3 regions of the Pseudomonas sp. LBUM1659 genome follow, and region 2 is predicted to be linked to each of the others. Evidence: predicted binding sites of a transcription regulator. Region 2 holds the regulator's gene; each other region holds the start of a gene.
The links. Region 2 encodes sigma-54, which starts transcription at its own class of promoters, with help from an activator protein. Its sites were predicted from a motif close to ANTGGCATNNANNTTGCTNT; they were not measured.

Region 1: the regulator sigma-54 is predicted to act here: its motif matches at 900-919, upstream of glnK (P-II family nitrogen regulator).
Region 3: the regulator sigma-54 is predicted to act here: its motif matches at 1,383-1,402, upstream of glnA (type I glutamate--ammonia ligase).

Annotation. Positions count from the first base shown of each region.
Region 1 covers NZ_CP166797.1:6,223,864-6,226,066, reverse strand. The annotation lists gene tnpC (IS66 family transposase) at 1-688, shown strand, start outside; gene glnK (P-II family nitrogen regulator) at 1,126-1,464, shown strand; gene ACA048_RS28490 (ammonium transporter) at 1,501-2,203, shown strand, end outside.
Region 2 covers NZ_CP166797.1:986,646-988,848, reverse strand. The annotation lists gene lptB (LPS export ABC transporter ATP-binding protein) at 1-145, shown strand, start outside; gene ACA048_RS04335 (RNA polymerase factor sigma-54) at 329-1,822, shown strand; gene hpf (ribosome hibernation-promoting factor, HPF/YfiA family) at 1,897-2,203, shown strand, end outside.
Region 3 covers NZ_CP166797.1:365,964-368,166, forward strand. The annotation lists gene glnA (type I glutamate--ammonia ligase) at 1-1,286, opposite strand, end outside; gene thiI (tRNA uracil 4-sulfurtransferase ThiI) at 1,617-2,203, shown strand, end outside.

The sequences.
Region 1 (2,203 bases), 1.3 Mb from region 2:
CACCAGCCGAGCGCAGGAGGTGCCGTCGCGCCTGCTCGAAGGTTATCGCGGCTACGTCATGACTGACGATTACGCGGGTTACAACGCGCTGGGAGCACAGGCCGGAGTTGAACGTTTAGGGTGTTGGGCTCACGCACGGCGTAAATTTGTCGAAGCGCAAAAAGTACAGCCCAAGGGCAAGACAGGACGGGCCGACATCGCATTGAAGTTGATCAGCAAACTATATGGCATCGAGATCGCCTACAAACGGAGTGGTGATGAGGCGCGGAAAAGAGGCCGCCAGGAGTTGAGCGCCAGCGTGCTGAGTCAACTGAAAGACTGGATGCTAAAGACGCTGCCGTACGTGACTACACAGAACGCATTGGGCAAAGCCGTCAGCTACTTGGCAAACAACTGGAACAAACTCGAGCGGTACGTCGAGGAAGGTTACTTGCCCATCGACAACAACGCCGCAGAACGTGCAATACGGCCGTTCGTTATCGGAAGAAAAAACTGGTTGTTTAGCGACACGCCAAAAGGGGCGACGGCTAGCGCTCAACTTTACAGCTTGGTCGAGACTGCTAAAGCCAACGGCCAAGAGCCCTATGCGTGGCTGCGCCACGCACTTGAGCGCCTGCCAATGGCGGCTTCGGTGGAAGATTACGAAGCCCTGCTACCTTGGAACTGCGCACCCCAATCTCATAGCTAACCGCACCGCCCACCTTTGACTAGGTGGGTTTTATGGAGCGCTTACAGTGTATCACGCAGTGTCTATAGTCAATTCCGGCGGGTAGCCGGCGCACGCTTTTCGCGCATGGGGACGGACGGCAGCGCACTGTTGTTGTGCGCTAGGTCTCGGGTAATCACGCAGGCTGGCTTGCTGCATTGGCCAAGGGATTGAATTCAGAGGTTTTTGGCGAGATGGCAAGCTTTCTGCTTAGTGACTATCAACCCATGCACTGATGCAGTCGCTGTGACGAATGCAGTGCGCCAGGCGAAACGGGGGAAGTGTTTCGTACGGGGTGGTTAGCTGGGATCGGACGGGCATTCAAGGCCGACGATGCGTTACAAAGCCAGGCACTGCGCTTAGACTTGAGACGGGTTTGTTTTCCTGGGGCAAGTCCACCAATTCGGGAGAGAGTTTTCATGAAGCTAGTCACTGCCATCATCAAGCCGTTCAAACTGGACGACGTGCGCGAGTCGCTGTCCGAGATCGGCGTGCAGGGCATTACTGTTACTGAAGTCAAAGGCTTCGGTCGGCAGAAGGGTCACACCGAGCTGTATCGCGGCGCGGAATACGTGGTCGATTTTCTGCCCAAGGTGAAGATCGATGTCGCCATTGACGACAAGGATCTGGATCGGGTTATCGAGGCGATAACCAAGGCGGCCAACACCGGCAAGATCGGTGACGGCAAGATCTTCGTGGTCAATCTGGAACAGGCGATTCGCATCCGTACCGGCGAAACCGATACCGACGCGATTTAAAGCCGCCACAAACCCAACGCCCCAGGAGAAAACAATATGACTCTGCGTAAATTCGCAGGGCTAGGAGCCCTGTTGTCCCTCGTAATGCCCAGCCTGGCCATGGCGGCAGACGAAGTGGCGGCCCCAGTCCTCAACTCCGGCGACACCGCCTGGATGATGACCTCGACAGCCCTCGTGCTGTTCATGACCATTCCCGGCCTCGCGCTGTTCTACGGCGGCATGGTTCGGTCCAAAAACATTCTTTCCGTGATGATGCAGTGCTTCGCCATTACCGGTCTGATCAGCGTCCTGTGGGTCATTTATGGCTACAGCATCGCGTTCGACACCACCGGCATGGAGCAGGGCGTCGTCAACTTCAACTCGTTCTTCGGTGGCATGGGCAAGGCGTTCCTCGCCGGCATCACGCCAGCCAGCCTGACGGGGCCTGCGGCGCTGTTCCCTGAGGCGGTGTTCGTCACCTTCCAGATGACCTTCGCCATCATTACTCCAGCGTTGATCGTCGGTGCCTTCGCCGAGCGGATGAAGTTCTCCGCCATGCTGATCTTCATGGGCGTGTGGTTCACCCTGGTTTATGCACCGATTGCGCACATGGTCTGGTCCGGTAACGGCGGCCTGTTGTGGGATTGGGGCGTGCTCGATTTCGCTGGTGGCACCGTGGTGCACATCAACGCCGGTGTGGCCGGTCTGATTGCCTGCCTGGTACTGGGCAAGCGCAAAGGCTTCCCGACCACCCCGATGG
Region 2 (2,203 bases):
CCACAACGTCCGTGAAACCCTGGATATCTGCGAAACCGCCTACATCGTCAACGATGGCCAGCTGATCGCCGAAGGCGATGCCGCCACTATCCTGGCCAACGACCTGGTTAAAGAAGTCTATCTGGGCCATGAGTTCCGCCTGTAAGCGTTGAGGTGTCTGGCTAGTCGACTGAGCGCTTATCACAGTAAAAATCAACAGGTTTTTATTGTTACAGCGCTCTAGGCAAACACTTCAGTTTCAGGCATATAATTTGCTTATGTTTGGCGCTCCGGCGCCCTGTAGTGGATGGCGCATGTGCGCCGGCGAATAAGGTGTTAAGCCCCTGCCATGAAACCATCGCTAGTCTTGAGAATGGGCCAGCAGCTGACGATGACACCGCAGCTGCAACAGGCCATCCGCCTGCTCCAATTGTCGACCCTGGACCTGCAACAGGAAATCCAGGAGGCCCTGGAGTCCAATCCGATGCTCGAACGCCAGGAAGAGGGCGACGACTTCGACAACGCCGACCCCTTGGCCGACAAAGCCGAGCTGCAACCCAACGCCGACATTCAGGAACCCTCCTACCAGGAAACCGCCCCCACGGTGGACAACCTCGAGGAAGGTGACTGGAACGAGCGCATTCCCAATGAACTGCCGGTCGATACTGCATGGGAAGACGTTTACCAGACCAGCGCCAGCAGCCTGCCGAGCAACGATGACGACGAATGGGATTTCACTACTCGCACATCGGCCGGCGAGAGCCTGCAAAGCCACCTGTTGTGGCAACTGAACCTGGCACCGATGTCCGACACCGATCGCCTGATCGCCGTGACTCTGATCGACTGCATCAACAATCAGGGCTATCTGGATGAAACTCTCGAGGAAATCCTCGAAGCCTTCGATCCGGAACTGGACATCGAACTCGACGAAATCGAAGCCGTCCTGCACCGCATCCAGCAATTCGAGCCGGCCGGTATCGGCGCTCGTAACCTGGGCGAATGCCTGCTGCTGCAATTGCGCCAATTGCCAGCCAATACGCCTTGGCTCGCCGAAGCCAAGCGCCTGGTCAGCGACTACATCGATTTGCTCGGCAGCCGCGACTACTCCCAGCTGATGCGCCGGATGAAGATCAAGGAAGATGAACTGCGCCAGGTCATCGAACTGGTCCAGAGCCTCAACCCGCGCCCCGGCTCGCAGATCGAATCCAGCGAAGCCGAATACGTCGTTCCCGACGTTATCGTGCGCAAGGACAACGAACGCTGGCTGGTGGAACTGAATCAGGAATCAGTGCCACGACTGCGGGTCAACGCCCAATACGCCGGATTTGTACGACGCGCCGACACCAGCGCCGACAACACCTTCATGCGCAATCAGTTGCAAGAAGCCCGCTGGTTCATCAAGAGCCTGCAAAGCCGTAACGAAACACTGATGAAAGTTGCCACCCAGATCGTCGAGCATCAGCGCGGCTTCCTGGAATACGGCGACGAAGCCATGAAACCACTGGTCCTGCATGACATTGCCGAAGCAGTGGGCATGCACGAATCGACGATTTCACGGGTGACCACGCAAAAATTCATGCATACCCCACGGGGTATTTATGAGCTGAAATACTTTTTTTCCAGCCACGTCAGCACCTCCGAAGGCGGTGAATGCTCGTCCACAGCGATCCGCGCGATCATCAAAAAGCTGGTTGCCGCGGAAAATCAGAAAAAGCCGTTGAGTGACAGCAAGATCGCTGGTTTACTGGAGGCACAAGGCATTCAGGTGGCTCGCCGCACCGTCGCCAAGTACCGCGAGTCCCTCGGGATCGCGCCTTCGAGCGAACGCAAGCGGTTGATGTAGAGCCACGCCACAGCGTTCCAGTGGTAGATCATTTGATCTACCGCTTTATGCACTGGCAACGAAGGAGAAGCTGTATGCAAGTCAACATCAGTGGACACCAACTGGAAGTGACCGAACCCCTGCGCGCCTACATCGGCGAAAAACTCGAACGATTAGAGCGGCATTTCGACAAGATCACCAACGTGCAGGTCACGATGACGGTCGAGAAGCTGAAGCAGAAAATCGAAGCCACCCTGCATATTCCCGGCAATGAAGTGGTCGCCAACGCGGAACATACCGATATGTACGCGGCGATCGACTCACTGACCGACAAGCTAGATAAACAACTCAAAAAGCATAAGGAAAAGACCCAGAGCCTCCTCCAGGGTGCGACCGGTCGTT
Region 3 (2,203 bases), 620 kb from region 2:
GTCAGGAACGCACGACCTTTGTCCAGCTCTTCCAGGGCTTCTTTCAGGCTGCCGCAAACTTGTGGGATTTCTTTCGCCTCTTCAGGCGGCAGGTCGTACAGGTTTTTGTCAGCAGCATCGCCTGGGTGGGTCTTGTTCTGGATACCGTCCAGGCCGGCCATTACCAAGGCTGCGAAGGCCAGGTACGGGTTGGCTGCTGGATCCGGGAAGCGGGCTTCGATACGGCGAGCGCGAGGGCTGGACACGTAAGGAATACGGATCGAAGCGGAACGGTTGCGAGCCGAGTAGGCAAGCATTACTGGAGCTTCGAAACCTGGGACCAGACGCTTGTAGGAGTTGGTCGACGGGTTGGTGAAGCCGTTCAGGGCCTTACCGTGCTTGATGATGCCGCCGATGAAGTACAGAGCGGTGTCGGACAGGCCGGCATAGCCTTCGCCAGCAAAGGTGTTCTTGCCATCTTTGGCGATGGACAGGTGAACGTGCATACCCGAACCGTTGTCGCCGTACAGAGGCTTAGGCATGAAGGTCGCGGTGCGGCCGTAAGCGACAGCCACGTTGTGTACGCAGTACTTCAGGGTCTGAACTTCGTCAGCCTTGGCGACCAGGGTGTTGAACTTCACACCGATTTCGTTCTGGCCGGCAGTCGCCACTTCGTGGTGGTGAACTTCGATGACCAGGCCCATTTCTTCCATGGCGTTGCACATGGAGGTACGGATTTCGTGGTCGTGGTCAAACGGTGGAACCGGGAAGTAACCGCCTTTGATACCTGGACGGTGGCCATGGTTGCCGCCTTCGATGTCCTGGTCGGACATCCACGAGCCTTGTTCGGAGAAGATTTTGAACATCGAGCCGGAGATGTCGGACTTGAACTTCACCTGATCGAAGATGAAGAACTCAGGCTCTGGACCTACGAATACGGTGTCGCCGATACCGGTCGACTTCAGGTATTCCTCGGCACGCTTGGCGATCGCACGTGGGTCGCGGTCGTAGCCTTGCATGGTCGACGGCTCGATGACGTCGCACACGATGATCAACGTTGGGTCTTCGGTGAACGGGTCGAGAACGGCGGTGCTGTCGTCTGGCAGCAGGATCATGTCGGAGGCTTCGATGCCTTTCCAGCCAGCGATGGAGGAGCCGTCGAACATTTTGCCTTCTTCGAAGAAAGCGTCATCCAGCGCGTCGCGAGCCGGCATGGTCACGTGGTGCTGAGTGCCTTTGGTGTCCGTGAAGCGCAGATCAATCCATTTGACGTCATGATCTTTGATGAGTTGAACCGACTTCGACATAGTGTCCTCCGGGTGGCTTCGGGCTTAGTAGTGGATGCCCTTAGAATGTGGGTGATGCCGGCGCGAATACTCTGCCAAGGCAACCTGCCTCACAAGGGAGCAAATTGCATGCCAGTGCCCCACCATGGGTTTTTTGCTCCAATTTCATGCTTATAAAGGTACAAACGGTCATTAGGCGGAAATTCTCGCCCTACAATGTGGCGTTAAAATCCGGAAATGACCTGTTTTGGTGCGCGCAAAACCTTCTGAACATTAACTGGTTAAACCTTGAGCAATTTCCGCTATAATCCGCGCCCCCCTTTTTCGGCTGGCCCAGCGCGCGCTGTTTTCATGAAACTAATCGTAAAAGTCTTCCCCGAGATCACCATCAAGAGCCGCCCGGTACGGATGCGTTTCATCCGTCAATTGGCTAAAAACATCCGCACCGTGCTCCGCGACCTGGACCCGGCCGTGGTGGTGAACGGTGTGTGGGACAATCTCGAACTGGAAACCCGCGTCAGCGAGCCGAAAGCCCTGAAAGAGATGACCGAGCGCCTGAGCTGCATGCCGGGCATTGCGCATTTCCTGCAGGTCGATGAATACCCGTTGGGCGATTTCGACGACATCGTCGCCAAGTGCAAGCAGCACTTCGGTGATTCACTGGCCGGGAAGATCTTCTCGGTGCGCTGCAAGCGCGCAGGCAAGCACGAATTCAGCTCGATGGATGTCGAAAAATATGTCGGCAGCCAACTGCGTCGTCAGTGTGGTGCCGCCGGAATCTCGCTCAAAGAGCCGGAAATCGAAGTTCGCATCGAAATTCGCGACAAACGGTTGTTCGTAATCCACAGCCAGCACAACAGCATCGGTGGATATCCGCTGGGTGCCTTGGAACAGACGCTTGTGCTGATGTCCGGCGGCTTCGATTCCACCGTGGCGGC